Regions from separate parts of the Rheinheimera sp. UJ51 genome, predicted to be linked through region 1. Evidence: predicted binding sites of a transcription regulator. Region 1 holds the regulator's gene; each other region holds the start of a gene.
The links. The regulator sigma-54, encoded in region 1, starts transcription at its own class of promoters, with help from an activator protein. The targets are predictions, from matches to a motif close to TGGCANGNTNCNTGCTT.
Positions count from the first base shown of each region.

Region 1 (5,451 bases):
GAAAGTTTTTTGTGCTCATCGTCATGTTACTCGTGATAGTCGCGGGCTACCTGTGGTTGAATCCCAACGTTGAGCAAGTGGATCTGCAAGTGGATCGAGAATTTCAACCGGATTACATTGCTGAAAATGTTACCTTGCGCATCTACGACAATGAGGGCTATATTGCCGATCATGTGCAGGCACTGAAATTAGAGCATTTTGAACAGCTCGGCTTTACGCAGTTTGATCAACCGCGCTATACCCTGTTTAATAAAGCGCATCAGCCTGCTTGGGAAATCAGTAGCTTACAAGGCGTCTGGTTTCCTGAAGATAAGATTATTTTGGAAAACCAAGTGGTTTTGCAAAACAAACAAACCCTAGGTTTAGTAGAGCGGGTTGAAACGGCCTCATTACAACTGATGTTGCCTGAAAAAAGTATTCATACGCATGAAATCGTTCAGATCACCGGCGCCGGTTTTTTCATTAAAGGGCAAGGTATGCATGTCGATTTAACAAAAGAAACCATGCAATTGCAAAAGCATTTAGAGACGGTATATTTCAATGAAAATTAATAGCTTAATGATTGTTCTGGCCTTTTTTTCTGCCGTCAGTTTGGCCGCCGAACCGGATCATAAACAGCCTATTTCGGTCGATGCAGATAAAACCTTAGCCTCATTAATTGACAGCATTGCCAGTTATGCCGATAACGTTGTAGTACGTCAGGGATCCATGTTGATCAAAGCGGATAAACTTGAAGTCGACGCCAGTGCCGGTAAAGGTAAAGAGGTGTTTATTACAACAGGCTCACCGGCGACCTATTCACAAACTTTGCAAGGTGATCGTCCTGTAACCGCTCAAGCGAATGAGATCCGATTTGACCGTGCCAGCCGCATTTTAACCTTATCGGGTAATGCCGAAGTAATGCAAAGCGGTAGCTTAGTGCGCGGTGCCGTGATCCGTTACAACATTGAATTACAACAATTAAGTGCTGAAGGTGAGCAAAATCGTCGCGTTACCACGATTTTCACCCCAGAAAACAAGGACACTCCATGAAGTTAGTGGTCTCGCACCTCGCCAAAAGCTATAAAAGCCGGCAGGTAGTGAAAGATGTCAGCTTAGAAGTTAATGCAGGGCAAATTGTCGGTTTATTGGGCCCTAACGGTGCAGGTAAAACAACAACCTTTTACATGATTGTTGGCTTAGTTCCCTCGGATAAAGGCACCATTACCCTCAACGAGCAAGATATTACTTTTGCTCCTATCCACCAACGTGCCCGCGCCGGCATTGGTTATTTACCGCAAGAAAGCTCGATTTTTCGTAAATTGACCGTGCATGAAAACTTATTGGCCATTTTGCAAACCCGCAAAGATTTAAGCACGCAACGCCGCGCTGAAATTGCCGATGATTTATTAGAAGAATTTCATATCGGTCATATCCGCAACAGTTTAGGGATGGCGTTATCTGGTGGCGAGCGTCGTCGGGTTGAGATCGCACGGGCGTTAGCCGCTGATCCCGCTTTTATTTTATTAGACGAACCGTTCGCTGGGGTTGACCCAATTTCAGTACTTGATATCAAAAAAATCATTCAACACCTCGCCCAACGTGGCATTGGTGTTCTCATTACTGACCATAATGTACGTGAAACGTTAGATGTTTGTGAAATCGCTTATATTGTCAGTCATGGCGAACTGATTGCAGCGGGCTCTCCGCAAGATGTTCTCGCAAATCAGCAGGTGCGTGATGTATACCTAGGTGAGCAATTCAGGCTATAGTAAAGAAGATAGAACGCAACTGCGCATTCAGGAGAGAATTACAGGTACATGAAGCCCTCTTTGCAACTCCGCCTAGGACAACAGCTTACCATGACGCCACAACTGCAACAGGCGATACGCCTATTACAGTTGTCTACCATTGAGCTACAGCAAGAAATACAGGAAGCGTTAGACGCGAACCCGTTACTCGAAGGCGACGATGATTTCGAACGTCAGCCAGATGAGGTTGATCACAGCCTTGGCAATATCAATCGCGATACCCTTGACGATCCACGCAACAAAAACTCAGAGCAAAAAGACGTAGCCGATCGCGATACCAGCGATGATCTGAATCAACAAAACATTCAAGAAGATTTACCGCTAGATAATAACTGGGATGACTTAGTCAGTGCCGCTCCAGTTAGCAGTGGCAACATGCCTGATGACGATATGGTGTATCAGGGTGAAACCAGCGATACCCTGCAAGATTATTTACGTTGGCAAATGCAACTCACGCCCTTTTCTGAAATCGACCGGGCTATTGCTGAAATCATTATTGAAGCCATCGATGACAATGGTTTTTTAAGTATCAGCTGCGAAGAAATACTCGACTCACTGCAATCTAACGAAGTCGAGGCCGACGAAGTTGAAGCCGTGATTAAACGCATTCAATTATTTGATCCGGTCGGGGTCGGTGCTCGTTCGGTGCAAGAGTGTTTACTGGTGCAATTACGACAGTTTGAGCCAACGACACCCTATTTAAATGATGCAAAACAAATTATTAGCAACTATACCGAATTTTTAGCGAATAGAGACTTTCGTTCTTTGATGCGCGTGACTAAACTCAAAGAAGAAGAGTTAAAGGAAGTCATGCAGTTGATCCACAGTTTAAATCCACGGCCGGGTGCGGATGTGATTAAACAAGAGCAACAGTATGTTATTCCTGATGTCACGGTGACAAAAGTAAAAGGTCGCTGGCAAGTCGAATTAAACGCTGATGCTATGCCCAAAATACGGATCAATCAGCAATATGCGGCGATGAGCAAAACCGCTAAAAACACCGCTGATACGCAATTTATTCGCTCGCACTTGCAAGAAGCTAAATGGTTTTTAAAGAGCTTAGAAAGCCGAAACGATACTTTGCTTAAAGTAGCCAATTGCATTGTGCAGCAACAACAAGCCTTTTTTGAGCATGGTGAAGAAGCCATGAAACCAATGGTGTTGAATGATGTTGCAGAAATGGTCGGTATGCATGAGTCGACGATCTCACGCGTCACCACCCATAAATATATGCATACACCGCGTGGAATTTTTGAACTTAAATTCTTTTTCTCCAGTCATGTTAGTACAGAGAGTGGTGGTGAATGTTCTTCCACTGCCATTCGCGCCTTTATTAAAAAATTGGTGGCGGCAGAAAATCCGGCAAAACCGCTCAGTGACAGTAAAATGGCGGAGATTTTGTTAGAACAAGGGATAAACGTGGCTAGGCGAACTATCGCTAAATACCGCGAATCGTTGTTTATTCCGCCGTCAAATCAACGAAAGACCCTGCTGTAAGTGTCTTAACTAAAAGGAAGAGTCTATGCAAATCAATTTAACAGGCCGTCACGTCGAAATTACCGAAGCCTTAAAAGATTATGTCGAGAATAAATTTGCTAAGCTAGAGCGTCATTTCGAGAACATTAATAATGTACATGTCATCTTAAACGTGGAAAAATTACAACAGATTGCCGAAGCTAAAATCCATCTCACCGGTGGTGAAGTGTTTGCGGTGTCTGAGAACGAAAACATGTATGCTGCGATTGACCAGTTAATAGACAAACTCGATCGGCAGGTCATTAAACACAAAGAAAAACTGTCACGACACTAAGACATTATTATGAATTTAAACGCGATGTTAGCGGAGAACTGCACGAAAAGTGCAGTTCTATTTAACAGTAAAAAACGTATCCTCGAATATATCGCCGAACTGGCTCACCAGCAGCTTCCCGAACTATCCGAATACACGATTCTTGAAGCCTTAATGACCCGTGAAAAACTCGGTTCAACCGGCATCGGTGGCGGCATCGCCATTCCTCACGGCAAACTTGACTGCGTAACCCAACCGATATTGGTGTTTGTGGTCAGTAAAGACCCTATCGCGTTTGATGCGATAGATAATCAAGCTGTCGATATTTTTTGCGCTATTTTAATACCCACGGAGCAATGCCAAACGCACCTAAGTACGTTATCCGGTATTGCCAAACTGTTAAGTCAGAAAGATTTAACCAAAAAAATCCGCCATGTCGAGTCAGATGAACAACTGTATCAGCTACTCCTCGACTATAGCCAAAAAACAGGTGAGTCATGAAACTACTCGTCGTCAGTGGCCGCTCAGGCTCTGGCAAATCGGTTGCTCTGAGAGTCATGGAAGATCTCGGCTATTACTGCGTCGACAATCTCCCGGTTAATCTATTACCGACTCTGGCAACTGCAGTAATGGGCCAATATGAACGCGTTGCCGTGAGTATTGATGTGCGTAACTTACCGGGCGATCCCGATGAGTTATCAGACATTTTGTCATATCTGCCGCGCAAGCTGGAACTGACGATTTTATATTTGGATGCGGATCACACCACGCTAATTAAGCGCTTTAGCGAAACGCGTCGCTTGCATCCGCTATCCCATCAAGCGATGTCGCTCGATGAAGCCATTTCGCGTGAACAACAGTTATTAGATCCTATCTCTAGCCGCGCCGATTTATATATCGATACCACTGAACTGAATGTGCATCAGTTGGCCGAGCAATTACGTGAGCGGATCTTAGGCCAAAAGACCGGCCGTTTAGTGATACTTTTTGAATCCTTTGGTTTTAAATATGGTATTCCAAAGGATGCCGACTTTGTGTTCGATGCGCGGTTTTTACCCAACCCACATTGGGAGCCGGATCTGAAACCGCTCACTGGTATAGATCAGCCTGTTAAAGATTACCTCGCTTCACAAGACGTGGTGGCAAAATACACGTGGCAGATCAATACCTTTATCGCCAGCTGGTTACCTCATCTCGAGCGTAACAATCGCAGCTACTTAACGATAGCGATTGGTTGCACTGGTGGCCAGCATCGTTCTGTGTATATCGCACAAAGCCTAGCCGAAACCTTCCGCAGCCAACGCGAAGATGTACAAATTCGCCATCGGGAATTAGTCAGACATCATGGCCGATAAGTTAGCTGCAACAGTCACGATTATTAATGCTCTGGGCCTACACGCACGTGCCGCCACCAAGCTAGTGCAGTTAAGCCAGCAATTTGATGCCAAAGTAGAATTAGTGCAAGAAGATGGTAAAACAGCAGATGCCGCTAGCGTACTGGCCTTGTTGATGATGGCCAGTAGTAAAGGTAAAACCTTGACAGTGACCACCGAAGGCCCTGACGCTGCTGAGGCATTAGAGGCGATCACTTTATTAATTAATACCGGTTTTGGCGAATAGCGTAAAGCCTGTGCTTTACGCTATTGTTAGGTTGTTTAGGGTAAATTCGATTTAATATGCGAACGGCTGCTGTTTTGTAACTGTCCTCGCTTCAATTCTTGCTCACCTGTAGTCCGCGCAATCGCCTCAGTGCGATGATGTAGCGCGGCTTTAATAAGCATATGTGCACTGATTGGCGCGGTGATCAATAAGAAAATAGTAATCAACAATTCATGCACGCTGATCTCACCGGGTGTCGCACTAAAAAATAAC
Region 1 covers NZ_JAJHOG010000002.1:353,618-359,068, reverse strand. The annotation lists gene lptC (LPS export ABC transporter periplasmic protein LptC) at 1-551, shown strand, start outside; gene lptA (lipopolysaccharide transport periplasmic protein LptA) at 541-1,032, shown strand; gene lptB (LPS export ABC transporter ATP-binding protein) at 1,029-1,751, shown strand; gene LMJ53_RS03670 (RNA polymerase factor sigma-54) at 1,800-3,287, shown strand; gene hpf (ribosome hibernation promoting factor) at 3,313-3,600, shown strand; gene ptsN (PTS IIA-like nitrogen regulatory protein PtsN) at 3,610-4,080, shown strand; gene rapZ (RNase adapter RapZ) at 4,077-4,934, shown strand; gene LMJ53_RS03650 (HPr family phosphocarrier protein) at 4,924-5,199, shown strand; gene LMJ53_RS03645 (Na+/H+ antiporter subunit G) at 5,235-5,451, opposite strand, start outside.

Region 2 (5,451 bases), on a different contig from region 1:
TATTGAAGATTTAGAAAAAGCCTTACAGCTCGATCCTGCCATGGATGATGCTCGCATGCGGCTGATCACCGCATATATAGAAGAAAAACGTTTTGCTGAAATAGATCGCTTAACCGAGCAATGGCAAGCGGATCCTAAAACGCGGACCGCGGCTTTTAATATCAAGTCGTATGTGGCCTTGCTACAAGGTGACTTTGAAAAAGCGAATGAATTTAATACATTGGCTGCTGCCGAAACACCGGATAACCCCTTTGTAGGATATATTCAAGCCGTATTATTATCTCAAAAACAAGACCTTAGCGCTGCAACAAAACGTATTGAGCAAGTTATTGTGGCAACACCAACCTACCTGCCTGCTTTAGAGTTTTACTACAGTATCAACCGTGGCAAAGATGGCCAAAATAAAGCCAAACAAAAAATAGAACAGATCTATACGGCGAATACGCAAAACTTTGCACTTCGCTTGTTAATGGCTCAGATCTATACTGATAACCAACAGTTTGATAAAACGGCAGAATTACTGAGTGCTATTGATGCAGAGCTACCTAATTTACCGCCACTGCATTATTTATTATTAATTGATGCACATCAAAATACCGGTAAACAAACATTGGCGCTGCAATTGGCTGAGAAATGGTATCGTAAAAACGAAAAAAATCCGCAAGCGGCGTTTTCATATGCCAATGCACTTACCTCGAATAAAGAGTTCAATAAAGCACTGGATATCATAAACACTTTATCTGTTAGTTATCCTGACAACCCGCGTTTGCAATTGGCACAAATTCGCTTGCTAAGTGAGTTGAAACGCTACACCCAAGCCATTAGCCGAATTAATACGCTACCTGAAGAATTAAAAAAATCAGGCGAAGTGCAATACATTTTGGCTCAGTTGTATATGTCAACCTCGCAACCTAAAGAGGCAAGCAGCGCTTTAAAAGCCAGTTATGCCGCTAACCCTACTGCACTGACAGCTGTGTATCTAGTAGATGAAATTGCCAAAACCTCAGTAAATGAGGCTATTGCTTTTATTGATAAACACACTGAAGTACATGGCCGTGATAATGGGTTAATTACCTTCAAAGCTAATTTGTTAATTGAGCAAGACGCAGATCAAGCCATGTCGTTATTTGCAGAAATTGTTCAAGATGCCCCCAACTTAGTAACATTAAATAACTATGCGTGGTTACTGATAGAGCGTAATCAGTTTGCTAAAGCTGAACCTCTAGTTAAGCAAGCCCTACAAATGGCACCAAACCATCCTGATATTCTGGATACCTTTGGTTTGTTACTGCTGCGGAAAAAAGACTATGCCGCTGCTGTCGGCCAGTTTGAAAAGTCTTTAGCTATTCGACCCGATGCCACTGATGTTCAACTACATTATGTAGAGGCATTAATTGCTGACAATAAAATGACGAAAGCTAGCAGCGTGCTCAGAACGGTGAGTGATGCACCAGAATACCAAGACAAAAAAGCTGAGTTACAACGTAAAATAACTAATTAACACTATTATTAAACAAAAAGGCACCGTAATACTCACCTCATCAAAGGTTTGTTAAAGGTTTGTTTCGGTGCCTTTTTTGTTGTTGTCTCTAAGCTTTCGTTCCTAAACTACACATAAGCGCTTAAACAGGTTTAACAAATAACTAGTTTTGCTCAGCCACGTTGTTGCTTATAGCCTTTCTTTCGATATTTAAGAATAAGCTTTCCAATGCCAGCAACTTATCTAAGTTTTCTTACACTTCAACGGTAATACCCTTCGTTACAAGCAAGTATATTTACGAACCCATTATTTTAACTCAAAGCAAAACTGCTTTAGGAAATATCAGTTTAGTTAGCTAAACATTGAAACCAAAGAAACGATGTCATTAAATAGAGATTGTGCGATGGCTAAATCGTCATGGCTAAAGCTCTAAGCATACTAGATCAAGACGCTGGTTTAGTGATTTAACTAAAGGTATTAAGGCAGGCGCTTAAATAAGATTACAACTTAAGTGATTGTATATTATGGCGTGAATAAGAAATTAAAACGGCATTAAGATAAGAATTTAACAAAGCAAATTAGTAAAGGTGCAACGAAAAATGCATACCGTAAGCTGTTTTTATTATTAAGAAACATATATAAAAAAATCCGGCAACCTGTGCCGGATTTTTATCATCTAATTAAAGATATTATGCAGTATCTTTGTTTTTACGACGAGCTGAGAAACCCATGCCCATTAAGCCTAAGCCTAAGATAGCTAATGAAGCTGGTTCTGGAACGAAAGCTACATCAACAGAAGTTAAAGTAGTTGTGCGACATAGGTCACCAGCAACCGCTCCTGCTTTAAATGTACCATTAGAGTTTTTACAAGCAGCAGCAGTAGGTTGATTTTGTAAACCAGAGATATCGCTGGTAGCAAGAGCAAAAATAATTTCATTGTTTACTATTTGCTCAAAAAAATCACCGTTGTAATCATAAAATACGTTATCAGCTACTGATAAAACTTGACCTGTAATGCCAATACCAACTTTACCATTCGTTATAGTAGATGCAGTAGAACCTGTTATACCAATATCCATTACATTACTACAAGCTGAAGTTGCAATTGAACAGATCGAAAATGAAACTAAGCCGCTGTCAAAAGTACCTAAAAAGGTGTTAGGTGCTGTTGGAAGAACAACAGCTGTACCTGATAAATTCCAACTAACTTTCATTGTCCAAACAGAATTAAAACCACCTGTAGTAGAAGCTAAAAATAAAGGATTTAGTGCTATTACGTTCGTTGAACCAACGTCTTTAACTACATCACCATTCTGAATACCAAGACCTGGATTTGAAGGCGTGTAAATCGATAAAGGATTGAATGAACCTAAAGTCATAGATTCAAATAAACCAGTCATGCTAGCACCTGGGCCAACAATTGATGAAGCATCGATACTAATTTTTGCAGCTTGTGCATTACTAGCAAATAAACCTGCAGCCATTACGGTTGCTAAAACTGTGAACTTTTTCATTTTTTGTTCCTTTCAAAAAAGTAAGTAACTCTTCCTAGTTAATGCACAACGCGTGCCAAAAATAAAAAGCAAATATAAACAATAACTTAAAAAATCCAGCTTAAAATCAAAACAAAATCTGTAAATTATCCTGACAAAAACAGCCGTTCTGAGAGATTTTCTCAAAGCAGTTAAGTCGATATTGCTGGTTAAATGAGCGATTTTTCAGAGCAAAAAGTAATAAGCCTTCTTCAACAACAATAAAGCTGTTTATCCATTTTTGCTAACCCAGAGTTCGAACTAATAATACAAAATACGGTATTGTCTGTAAGACTAAACGCTAACACAGCGATGTTTAAAATGGTTTTTTGGGGCTACATCGTTCTGCTAAACGCCGCGCAGTAGCGGCATTTAGCAGCGTTTAATTATCGGTGACTTTCGCTCTTATTTTTTCAGAACGATACGGCGGGCGATAAACAACATAATGCGCGGCAGCAAACCTTTATTACCAAAAGGCCGCCATGTTTTGGCAAATTTATTGCGGTAAGCATCAAAATGCAATCCAGAAGGAGCACTGATAACTGGCCCACGTTTTAACAAGATTTTTAAAGTGTTGGTAATAGCAATACCGGAGCACAATTTAACCGCCATGGCAGTTGAAGGGCCCCGCTCTTCTCGAAAATTAACGCGGCTGTCATCAACCAAGTAATCGCGTTGTAACATTGCGGGCGATACGCCAACTAAAAAACGTAGGAGTTGTTCTTCACGGCTGTGGTTTTCAAAACAAAAGTATTGTTCAAAGCTCATTTTACCTGGCATAAAGCTTAAAAAAGCGCAGCCCATACCTAAAGGTGCTGCCGTAACAACGGGTATGCCGAGCTCTTCACAGCGTTTAAAAACCAATTTGCGGGCATCTAAAGCAAAAAAATCTAAGCTATCAACGTAAATATCGGCACCAGCCAAGAATGCATCTACATTTTCAGCCGTTACCCCTTGCTCAAAACACGTTAATTCAGCATCTGGATTAATTTCGGCGGCCATTCTCGCCATCACAGCTAATTTATCTTCATCAATAGTGTGGATGTTAGCACCGGCCTGTCGGTTAAAATTATGCACATCGAACTGATCAAAATCAGCCAAACTGAAACGTTGCACCCCCAAACGACATAATGTGAGTAAATGCTCACCACCTACCCCGCCTAACCCAGCAATCGCCACTTTGAAGTGTTTGAGCTGTTGTTGCTCGGTTTCTGTAACCCAACCGAGATTACGAGAAAACGCGCGGTTATAATCAAACATACCCTTTCCTTGTTAAACGAATAGCTTAAAGACTCCAGCCTAGTAAGCGTTCATTGGGTTCTAACAACATTTCTTCTGATAACTCACCAAATAACTCGTGTTCTACCGATTTTAATAATGATTGATAGCCACCACTTAGTGTCTTACGTAATTCACGTGAATCGATAAAATAAGCTGCGCGTAAACCGTGATATTCGACCGCATCGCCGAGTTGATGAAATTTAATCCCTACGTAACTTAAACTTTTTGCTAAGCGAGGCTCCATCATCACAAAACCATAATAGCGTTTGGTTTTATAAGACATCGCAGCAGCAGACATATACAAACAAATGGCAATATAAGGGAAGCAGCGTAATTCTGTGGCTGAAAACGTAGTGTGATCAATGGCACCCGTAGCCGCGCCCGCAAAGTTATCGACCGCCCGTTTTCGAAATGCGGCGGGTACCGCTAAGCGAGATATTTCACAGATCTCTTCTCGGGCAAAACGCCCTGGGAAAATATGTTTATCAGTAATGGCATGCGCGCAATATTTTTCGATAGGTAATAATTCTTCTGGCTGGCGAGAGTATATTAAGCGCACGGTTCCTGCGAGTTGCTTTGAAGATAAGTGTCTAACAAAACAATGAATAGCGTGTTCATCAAAATCATCTTTTTCTTGGTGTACGGAATTGGTTTGTTCAAATTGTAATTCTTCACAATAAACTTGGTGCCGTAAACGGTAAACTTCTTCTCTTAAGGCATGGCTATTAGCAATGGTTGGCTGTAAATAGTGAGAAAAATGCTCAGATATATTTTTAGCATCTTTACTGGCGAGCGAAGATATCGCTTTTTTTACTACGCCCCCAATAACCGGATTATCTGCAAAGCTGCTGATTTTTTTCATTATATCCTCTATTTACAATCTCAATTCGCTGCTTAGCAACGCGCAAAGCAATCATCTAGGCTATGTCGATCACTTTACCTTGCTATGGAATTTTACTTGCCTATATACCTACCTTATAAATCAGCCATCTATAAGCAGCAACAATTAATTTAGCGTTAAACAATATTTCTTGAGTGAGTTATGCGGCTGCAAACGCAAAATTAATTTTATCGTCTCTCTTTTGTAGTATGGTGTAGAAACAGCGTTTTTTCCTAGCTCTGCCAGGCAAAAATTAGCATAGTAAGATAATATTAGCT
Region 2 covers NZ_JAJHOG010000003.1:230,157-235,607, reverse strand. The annotation lists gene prsT (XrtA/PEP-CTERM system TPR-repeat protein PrsT) at 1-1,501, shown strand, start outside; gene LMJ53_RS05095 (PEP-CTERM sorting domain-containing protein) at 2,170-2,994, opposite strand; gene LMJ53_RS05090 (ThiF family adenylyltransferase) at 3,418-4,272, opposite strand; gene LMJ53_RS05085 (PEP-CTERM/exosortase system-associated acyltransferase) at 4,298-5,155, opposite strand.
Region 2: LMJ53_RS05095 (PEP-CTERM sorting domain-containing protein) is a predicted target of sigma-54. The motif match lies at 3,036-3,052, and genes of this name have one in related genera.

Region 3 (5,451 bases), on a different contig from region 1:
CCACTGGTGCAGCACAAAATTGGTTTATTACGCGCAGCCGATATTAGCACTCGCCAATTTCGCCAATTAGCCGCAGAACTAGGGAGCCTCCTGACTTATGAAGCAACCAAAGATCTGCCAACTGAGCAACTGACAATAGAGAGCTGGAACGGCCCTTGCGACGTGCAACAAATTCAAGGTAAAAAAGTGACCGTAGTGCCCATTCTGCGCGCCGGCTTGGGCATGTTAGACGGCGTTTTAGATTTAATCCCCAGCGCTCGCATAAGCGTGGTGGGTATTTATCGTGATGAAGAAACACTGCAACCGGTACCCTACTTTCAAAAACTCGCTGCCGATTTGGATCAACGCTTAGCGATTGTTGTTGATCCCATGTTAGCCACGGGCGGCTCGATGATTGCAACCATCGATTTACTTAAACAGCATGGCTGCCAACAAATCAAAGCTTTAGTGCTGGTTGCCGCGCCTGAGGGGATTAAAGCGTTAAGCGAAGCGCATCCTGACATTGAGCTTTATACCGCAGCGGTAGACCAAGGTTTAAATGAGCAAGGTTATATCCTGCCAGGCTTAGGCGATGCCGGTGATAAATTATTTGGCACTAAATAAGCCGTTAGTGCCCATGCACAGTATTAAGTGCTTAATGCGTATTTTTTTGAAGTGAAAATTCATGCAGTTGATCCCATGGTCTTATAACAGCGCACAGGGTCTGACCGTGCGCGGACAACACAGCGTGCCAAGTGGCAAGCCTGTATTACATTTTATGCACGGTAACGGCTTTAGCGGCCTAACCTACAGCCCCATGCTACGCCAACTAAGCCTACACTATGATTTGTTCTTGTCGGATGCCCAAGGCCATGGTGATAGTGATCATGGTGAGCAGTTTTTAGGCTGGAATAACATTGCGCAGATTGCCGCAGAAGCGTGGTTAACCCATCGCCCATTGTTTGGCACTGCGCCCGTTTACGGCATAGGCCATAGTTTTGGTGGCGTATTAACCGCCCTGATCCACGCCGAGCATCCACAGTTATTTCAAGGGGTGGTATTACTTGATCCGGTGTTATTTCCCCCCTCTATGCTATTACTGGCCAGAACCCTTGAAGGTGTGCGGCTATTTAAAAAAAATCCGTTAGCCAAAGCCGCGTTAAGGCGACGCCAACATTGGCCGGATCGCCCTACTGCCTTAAGTTACTTTCAAAGCCGTAGCCTATTTCAAAGCTGGGATGCACAGGCGCTTAATGCTTATGTTGAACACGCCTTAGCTGACCAAGACGATGGTGTGCGCTTAAAGTGCTTACCCGAGCGTGAAGCCGATGTGTTCAGCTCCTACCCAAGAGGGCTATGGCCGGCGCTTCGTAAAGCAAAGGCACCGGTAAAAATCTTTTATGGGGAACAAACCTTTCCATTTGTCGTCAAAGCCGTGGCTAAATGGCAACAATTAAACAACGGGGTGCAAAGCCGGCAAGTGCCTGGTGGCCATTGCTTTATGCAAGAACAACCGTTACAAAGTGCACTTTGGGTGCGCGAAGCATTACAAGGGTTTGCACCGATAAAATAGGCCTGTTTCCTAAGTGTGCATGCGTTATAATGGCCGAAATGTTTAGGCAGGGATTTCTAAGATGAAAAAGCTAGTTGTCGTCACCGCATTATTATTATCGGCCTGTAGTCAATTACCCGATATCGGCGCTGACAAACCCACCACCTTAAGTGCCGAGAAAAAACCGGTATTAGCCGTACCCATCCCGGCACCGGTTACCGATGCCAACGAAGTGGCTAATAACGATACGACCGAATCGTTAGCAACCGATTTCGAACATATTTTCATTGATACTGATATGACTTTTGAAGGCGTCTTGCCGTGTGCGGATTGCAGCGGCATCGCATATCATATTAATCTGTATCGTGATGGCCGCTTTGAAGCGCGTCAAGAGTATCTTGGCCGTGGCCAAGTGCAATTAATTAGCGGCTCTTGGTTGTTAGAAAAACGCACTTTGCATTTGATTAATCAGCAAAGCACGCTGCCGGTTTTTCATTTTCGCAGCAATCAGCACTTAGTGATGACGGATTTGGCCGGTAAGCCCATATTATCGTCTGAAGCATATCAATTAAGCCGTTATGCCTCGCTGAAAAAGCTCGACCCACGCCAACCGCTACTGGGTATGTATCAATTAAAAAACAATGTTGCGACCTTTATAACCTGTCAAAACGGTGACACCTTACCGGTGGCTAATACACAAAATCATTTACCCATGATGCGCCTGTATCAACAAGATACACGCTTCAATAATAAACCGGTTATTGCCACCTTAGTTGGGCGTAAAAGTGCGGATCAGCACGGTATTGATACGCTTTACATCGATAAATTTGAACAGTTTTGGCCTAATGCCACCTGCCCTGATCAATTTGCCCAAAAACAGTTACAAGGTATTGTCTGGCGTGCTGAGAAAGTGGCTAACCGTTATATTCCACACCAGTTAAATGTTCGGCTTATATTTGAAAAAGACCGTTTATATGGCTTTAGCGGCTGTAATAACTTTAACGCCAGCTATCAGCAACAAGCCAATACCCTGAGCGTGCAACCGCTTGCCAGCACGCGAAAGTTCTGCGCTGACGCCAGCAACATTGAGCAGCAATTTACCGAAAAACTGCAGCAAGTTGACCGCGCGGAAGTGAACGCCGATAAACTGCAATTATTTTATAATAACCAAGTTATTTTAGAATTGGTGCCTGCGGTTAACTAACACAGCTCATTGTTATTTAACATATACCGAAAATCTTCTACGCATAAAAAACCCCAGTGCATGACAACACTGGGGTTTTAAAATAGCCATTAATTATCAGATTGAATTAATTCTTCTTACTATTGCGCCGACGTCTGGCAACCGCACCTAACCCCATAAGCCCACCAAACATCAGCATTAATGCTGAAGGCTCTGGCACACTAGCAGGTACTTGACCAAAAATAATGTCGATCGACGTTGAGGCAGATCTGTTGTTTTGACGATCAAAGGCTGACAACGTAATGGTATACATACCCTGAGTTTGCACATCGAAGCCTAAAGGTTCAAAAAAGCCCAAATTCCATGAATTCTGTGCGACATTATTTGTTGAAAGGTAAGATAGATAATCCGAAACAGAAGAAGTGGTTCTTAAATCATTTGCACTAGTGGTTGTATTATTGCCAATTGAATGATCAAAAAGTGGGTAATCTGCACTGGGATTAATTAGATCAAATTCCACAAAATCAACATTGGCGCTGGGATCATAATCAATCTGCAATAAGTAGGTAAATTGGTTTAAAAATGTTCCCTGATTTCCAGTTGGATCGACGTTAATCGACCAATCAAAACTAAACAATGAACGGTCTACTGGGGCTACACCATCACTAGGCTGAAAAGTATAGGTTTTATTACCATCATAGTTATAGATGCCTGCGGGTTGACCTGCCAAGTTGTAACGCAATTTACCCCGTAGCGCTAACTCAAAAAAACCATCGTTTATACCGGTAAATGACCCATTCGCATTACCAGAACCAAAAATGACATTGGGTGTTACATTACCTGTACCGTTAATTAAAGCGGCATGTGCGGGCACTGCAATTAAGGTCGTTGCTAAAGCTAAGACTGCTGGAAAATATTTCATGATGCATCCTTGTTGTTTATATAACGATTTATTTTACTGTACAAAAAACAAGCAAAACTTTAGCATAAATTAAGCCAATAAATTAATCGCATTAAAATCAGCAGTCTACAAATTAAGGTTTTTATTTTTTGGTTTATTTGTAAAATTTACTGACAGCCAATAGTTGAGAATACCCCCTAGCCGCTCATTCAAATTACAAAAAAACTAAATTGCAGACATAAAAAAACCACCCTAGGGTGGTTTTTTTATTCAAGCAGTGTTTAGACTAAAGCTTCTTTTGCTTTTGCTACGATAGCAGTAAAAGCGGCTTTGTCATAAACAGCGATGTCGGCCAGGATCTTACGGTCGATTTCAATTGAAGCCTTTTTCAGACCTGCAATTAAACGGCTGTAAGACATACCGTTCATCCGTGACGCTGCGTTGATACGCGCGATCCACAGTTGACGGAACTGACGCTTACGCTGACGACGGTCACGGTAAGCATATTGACCGGCTTTGATAACAGCCTGGAAAGCAACCCGGTAAACACGACTACGGGCACCGTAGTAACCTTTAGCCTGTTTTAATACCTTCTTGTGACGAGCATGTGCCGTCACACCACGTTTAACTCTTGGCATTTCTGACTCCTATTAAATTATGCGTACGGCATGCAACGGACTAAGCCGGCAATATCCACTTTTGCGACTAAGGTTTTTGGACCTAACTGACGCTTACGCTTAGAAGTCTTCTTCGTCAAGATGTGGCGAAGGTGAGATTGCTTACGTTTAAAGTTACCTGAAGCAGTCTTTTTAAAACGCTTCGCGGCACCTTTGTTGGTTTTCATCTTTGGCATAGTATTGAAACTCGCATTGTTAAATGACAACGAATAATAAGGCGTTAAAAAACTGCGGCAAGCCGCAGTTTAATAAACTTGAAGGCGCTTATTACTTCTTATTTGGGGCTAGCATCATGATCATCTGCCGACCTTCTACCCGGTTAGGGAAAGATTCACAGATGGCGATATCGCTAAGATCCTCTTTAATACGAGAAAGCATTTCGATACCGATTTCCTGATGCGCCATTTCACGACCACGATAACGTAGTGTTACTTTAGCTTTATCACCCTCTTCAATGAAGCGACGCAGGTTGCGTAGTTTTACCTGGTAATCGCCTTCATCAGTTCCAGGCCGGAATTTAATTTCCTTGATCTGGATCTGTTTTTGCTTTTTCTTTTGTTCTTTAAGAGCTTTGCTCTTTTCGAACAGGAACTTACCGTAGTCCATCAACTTACAAACTGGTGGTTCTGCTGTAGGACTGATCTCTACTAAATCAGCACTTGCTTCTTCAGCTAACCGAATTGCTTCTGTCGTGGTAACGACGCCCAGCTGTTCACCTTCCATACCAATTAATCGCACTTCTGGCAGATTAATTTCTTCGTTTATCCTGTTAGGACGGTTGGCCGGTAATGTTTTCTTTCCTACTTTAATAGTATGTTCCTCCGAAAATTTTATAATTCACTTAAAGCTTATACCCGGTTTTTAATTTCAGTCAGCATTTTCTCGACAAAGCTGGCAACCGGCATTTTGCCTAAATCATCAGCTTTACGTGTTCTGACTGCAATATCACCTGCTTCGACTTCTTTATCACCGACGACAACGAGGTACGGAATACGCTTAAGTGTGTGCTCGCGAATTTTAAAGCCTATCTTCTCATTTCTCAAGTCACTTCTCACTCTAATACCGTGAGATTTGAAAGTTTTTACTAATTCTTCGACATATTCGGCCTGATTATCGGTAATATTCATAATTACCACCTGCGTGGGTGCTAACCACGTCG
Region 3 covers NZ_JAJHOG010000003.1:381,409-386,859, reverse strand. The annotation lists gene upp (uracil phosphoribosyltransferase) at 1-603, shown strand, start outside; gene LMJ53_RS05770 (alpha/beta fold hydrolase) at 665-1,552, shown strand; gene LMJ53_RS05765 (META domain-containing protein) at 1,614-2,735, shown strand; gene LMJ53_RS05760 (PEP-CTERM sorting domain-containing protein) at 2,842-3,636, opposite strand; gene rplT (50S ribosomal protein L20) at 3,897-4,253, opposite strand; gene rpmI (50S ribosomal protein L35) at 4,271-4,468, opposite strand; gene infC (translation initiation factor IF-3) at 4,560-5,102, opposite strand; gene thrS (threonine--tRNA ligase) at 5,141-5,451, opposite strand, start outside.
Region 3: LMJ53_RS05760 (PEP-CTERM sorting domain-containing protein) is a predicted target of sigma-54. The motif match lies at 3,697-3,713, and genes of this name have one in related genera.

Region 4 (5,451 bases), 290 kb from region 1:
GTTGATATTGCTAAAGCGAAAGCCAGCCAGTGGAGTAAAACACCCATTAATGCGATCTGGGGTGGGGCTTTACAGTGGTCAGCTGATAGCAAAGCGATTTTCGCCAGCAGTGTGCCGGCAAAACGGGGTGCGGAGCCGCAAGCGAGTAAAGTGCCCAGTGGCCCCGTCGTGACGGAAGCACGTGGTCGCACCGCGCCAGCGCGGACTTATCAAGATTTACTGAAAGATAAACATGATGAAGCCTTGTTTAGCCATTACTTCACCAGTCAATTAGTAAAAATTGGCCTCAATAATAAAGTAACTGCCATCGGCAAACCGCAGTTATTTCGCGGTGTTGAAGTGTCTCCTGATAATAACTTTATTTTAGTCAATCGTTTAGAAGAGCCTTTTTCCTATGCCGTACCGGTATTTCGTTTTGGCTATACTGCTGAAGTATGGGATGCCACGGGTAAGTTAGTTTATAACGTGGTGCAGCAACCGGTTGCTGATAATTTACCCATTGCCTTTGATGCGGTACCCACCGGTCGGCGTGATATCGGCTGGCGTGCCGATCATGCGGCTACCCTCTATTGGGCGGAAGCGGCAGATGGCGGTGATCCGGCCAATACGGCCACAGTGCGTGATCAGTTATTCCAACTGCCAGCCCCCTTTACGCAACCCGCTGAAAAGCTGCTAGATTTAAGTTATCGCTTTGCTAATCTGCGCGCGGGCGCTGAGGGTAGCTTGATGGTGTCGGAGCGTTGGTGGCAAGATCGCAACGAAAAAGTGTGGTATTTAGCGCCAAAACAGCCAGCGCAATTAATGTGGGAGCGTTCATCTGAAGATCGTTATAACGATCCTGGTACACCGTTAATGACCACTGCTGCTAATGGCCAAAGCTTATTACGCATTGAAGATGGCGCGATTTATTTAACCGGCATTGGTGCCTCTACAGAAGGTAACCGACCATTTATAGATAAACGCCAACTGAGCAGTGGTGAAACCAGCCGCTTATGGCGCTCAGAAGCGCCTTTCTATGAATATCCTTACACGTTATTAGCGTCTGGCAAGTTATTAACCCAGCGCGAATCAAGCGATCTACCGCCTGACTTTTACCTGCGAGATCTGCAAAGTGGCGAGCTTAGCGCTTTAACCAAAACGCCGCATCCGATGCCGCATACTCAAGGTATTAGCCGCGAGTTAATTAATTATCAACGCGCCGATGGTGTGCCGATGTCTGCGACCTTGTTGCTGCCTGCTGGTTACGATAAAGCACGAGATGGTGCATTACCTACCGTGATTTGGGCTTATCCACGCGAGTTTAGAAGTGCGGCCGCTGCAGGCCAGGTGAGTGATTCACCTTATCGTTTTAATCGCATCAGTTATTGGACGCCACAGTTTTTAGCAACGCAAGGTTATGCGGTGATGGACAATGCCACCATGCCGATCGTTGGGGAGGGCGAGCAAGAGCCAAATGATACCTTTATCAAGCAATTGGTCATGAACGCCGAAGCCGCGATTGCGGCCGGTGTAAAGCTGGGCGTAACGGATGCTAATCGCGTAGCGGTAGGGGGGCATTCTTACGGTGCCTTTATGACAGCGAATTTGCTGGCGCACACCAACTTATTTAAAGCCGGTATTGCGCGTAGCGGTGCTTATAACCGCAGTTTAACACCGTTTGGTTTTCAGCGTGAACAGCGTACCTTGTGGGATGATCCTGAGTTATACAGCCGCATGTCTCCGTTTTTCCATGCGCAAAAAATCAAAACACCGTTACTGATGATCCATGGCACAGACGATAACAACTCAGGCACTTTCCCGCTACAAAGTGAGCGTTTATACCAAGCCATCAAAGGTAATGGCGGCACCACACGTTTAGTGATGTTGCCTTTAGAATCTCACGGTTACCGTGCGCGCGAATCGATCTTACATATGCTGTGGGAAACGACGGCTTGGTTAGATGAGTTTGTGAAAAATGTAGAAAAAAAACCAGCAAAACAATAAACGGCCGAAAAAGCTTAAATACGCTAGTTAACAAGCGCTGATTAATGCAGGTTGATCAGCGTTTTTTAGCCAGATTTTCTGGCTTATTTCATCCTATTGAGGATGAAATAAGCCAACCTGATATACCAGAGTGTAGTGTTTGAGCAGTTATTTGAGTTAGAGAAAGGCTTGCACAATATCCTTTTCCTTTGTTTTAACAATTGCCGACAAGTGATATTCAAAATCAGTGCTGGATTAAACCCTAAAGCTTACTATGTGCTTGGTTTTCTTGCTTTTCTTGCTTTTCTTGTGGCTGCCTGTACGGAGAAATCTAACAGTATTACTATAAGTGAGTCGTCGCAATTCAATTCAATGCTCCAATATTGAGTAACTTTTTACTCGTGTCAGAAAATTTTACAACTAAACGCAATCCATTTTATATTATTTCAATAAAACAATAGCTTAGGGATTGGCACTTTTTTTGCTTAAGCTGTGTTTGTAAATACATAAATAATAAAATGAATAGGGTAAATTAAAATGGATAAAATAATAGCAGCTATTGTGTTTTCATATATGGCTATGACATTTTCTGCACATGCGGCCTTAATTAAAGTTTCAGATGGAACTTCAATTTCAACGCTAGATGGCGTAAATGAGACCGTTTTCAAAATTGATATTAATAATTATCTAGCGGGTGTGTTTAATCTGGATGTCAATGGCGTTTTTTACGATGTCATGTTTGTAGATGGTAAGCCTTCAGAGTTATTTGTTGATGGTCTTATTGGTGCTAGCTATGCTGAAGTTCTTCCATTTGGCGAAGCTCTAAAAACACAGTTTTTTGACATTAGCATTCCTAACTATTCGTTTAATTCAACAAACATTTTTGGATGTGGTGATGTTGGTCTATGCCGTATCACGACACAGTATAATATTAATTTTGGTGCACTTAGAACAGAAATAAATTCTTTAGGTGTCGTTTTTAACGGTTTGTTTGCATTTAGTTCATTTGCATCTAATGGTACAGCGATAGATACAACTTTAAGCTATCAAGTTGTTCTTGCAGATTGGAATGCTACTCCCACTAGCAGATTATTGCCGGTAGCTTCAACATCGCCAACGGCTTCAGTTCCTGCTCCTAGCAGTATAATACTTGTTATGATTGGGTTATTTGGTTTAGTTATGAGAAAAGTAACAAAGTAATCTTTATATTTCCTTTTGGTTTAAAGCTGCTGTAATTTTAAAATTCAGCAGCTTTTTTGTTACGCCGGGCTATACTAAATTTCTTAAATAATGTTTATTTTATGTTATTAATTAAAAGGTTGATACTGGGTGGGCGCCTTGAAAAAAGAAGAAAGTACATAACAAGTATAGACAAGCTGACCATCCTTAAAAACTCGAGCAGTCAAACAATGCCTTTATAAATTAACTTTCGGAAGCTACGCCACCTGAATATAGATTAGCTTCAGAATGATACAGCAGGGTGGAATTAACCTTTGAATACATAATGGTTGGGTAACTATTGTAATAAAGTGGGATATTGTGTGTATGAACCTAACGAGTCACTTTAGGATACTGACAGCTAAGGGTCATAAAGTTTTTCAGGCCATGCTTTACACTCAGTGCCTGAGAGCATATCTGTGCAGCTTTAGCTCGCAGTAGGATGGTTATGAGCGATGTACCAGACATTGCTATACAGAAAAATTGAATCAAGTGTTACAGGGATAACGGCGATTGACAGTGAAATTTTTGCCGGCTAATAGTTACACTGGGCGTGTCACCAAGCTTAACCTTATATAATAAATCGTAATCTTGCTCCGTCAGCGGTGCAACGTCGATCTCACTGAACAGTTTGACTAAAGCCGGTACGGTGTTGCTGTGGCCAACGATTAATACCGTGTGGTTTGCACTACTTAGCTGTTGTTTTAACTGCTCAGGTGCATCGGGATGGTAACTTGTTACGGTTAACTGCTGGCGCTTTGCTACCGCGGCGGCTGTTTGTTGCGTACGTTGATAGGGCGTGGCATAGACTGCTTGCAATGGGATGGCTTGGAAATACTCGGCCAGTGCCTCGGCTCTGGCTTGACCACACGCCGAGAGTGTCGGATCGGCACCACTGAGTTTTTCGGCATGCCGCACCAGATATAAGGTCTGGGCATTGACTTGTGGCAGCCATAAGCAAAACATACTGCTGCAGATGGCCAGAGCCTGAGATAACTTTAACATCGATAATCCCGCTTTAAAATCGTTGCTAGGTGCAACGCACTGAGACTGCGCGGTCGGTGGCTCGTGATGCCCCCGACCGTATGCTGTGGTTAGTTCGTACCAAAAGTGGCGGCGAACGCATGGTCTAAATCGGCAATTAAATCGTCTGGGTGTTCTAAGCCAATCGATAAGCGGATCAGCCCGTGGCTGATGCCAAAACGATCACGCAGCTCGGTTGGCACACCAGAGTGTGTGGTGCTGCCTGGGTGGCAAACTAAACTTTCGCTACCCCCGAGACTGACCGCCGATTTAAAAATAGACAGGTTATTAATTAAACGAAAGGCATCGGCTTTTGCTATGTCCATAACAAAAGAAAAGGTTGAGCTTGGGCCGGAGCACTGTCGTTGATATACCGCTTGATAAGCCGCATCGGTAATCAAGTCAGGATGTAACACTTTGGCCGGCTTATAAGGGTTATGCGCCAGCCACTCTGCCACTTTACGACCACTGGCAGCAGCGCGTTCCATCCGAATACTTAAGGTTTCTAATGAGCGTGAAATCATCCAGCTGGTGTGTGGATCAAGGTTAAGGCCAATGGCACCGCGAATGGCCCGCACGGGGCGCAACATATCACGACTACCACACACCGCACCGGCGACTAAATCGCTGTGGCCGCCCACATATTTGGTCAGTGAGTACATCGCCATATCAATGCCTTGTGGCACAGCTTGCTGAAAAACGGGGCCCATTAGCGTGTTATCACACACACTGATCGGCCGATGACCTGTTTCCGTTTTGATGATATCCAGTACGCGGTTTAAGGCGGCAAAATCCACTAAGGAATTGGTTGGGTTGGCTGGCGATTCTACAAACACCATCGCTAGGCGGCCTTTTTTCGCGGCCGCTCTTAGTGCACTTAACATGCCCATTTCATCTAAGCCATGATGAAATTCCCCGGTGTGAATATTAAACTCCGGCAAAAACTTACGGATCAAGGTTTCAGTGCCGCCATACAGTGGGGCGCTTTGCACGATCACATCACCCGGACGAAGATAAGCCAGCAAGATGGCGCTAATGGCGCCCATACCGCTGGAGCAAACCACCGAGCTTTCTGACCCTTCAAATAACGACAAACGATCTTCAATTATTTCGACATTAGGGTGGTTAAAACGGCTATAAATTAAGCCACCGACACTGCCTGCTGGAGCAGGCTTACGCCCCGCCATAATATGAAAAAACTCTTCGCCTTCTTCAGGCGTTTGGTAAGCAAAAGTCGAGGTTAAAAAC
Region 4 covers NZ_JAJHOG010000002.1:61,167-66,617, forward strand. The annotation lists gene LMJ53_RS02430 (alpha/beta hydrolase family protein) at 1-1,983, shown strand, start outside; gene LMJ53_RS02435 (PEP-CTERM sorting domain-containing protein) at 2,500-3,162, shown strand; gene LMJ53_RS02440 (SixA phosphatase family protein) at 3,676-4,185, opposite strand; gene LMJ53_RS02445 (cystathionine gamma-synthase family protein) at 4,275-5,451, opposite strand, start outside.
Region 4: LMJ53_RS02435 (PEP-CTERM sorting domain-containing protein) is a predicted target of sigma-54. The motif match lies at 2,433-2,449, and genes of this name have one in related genera.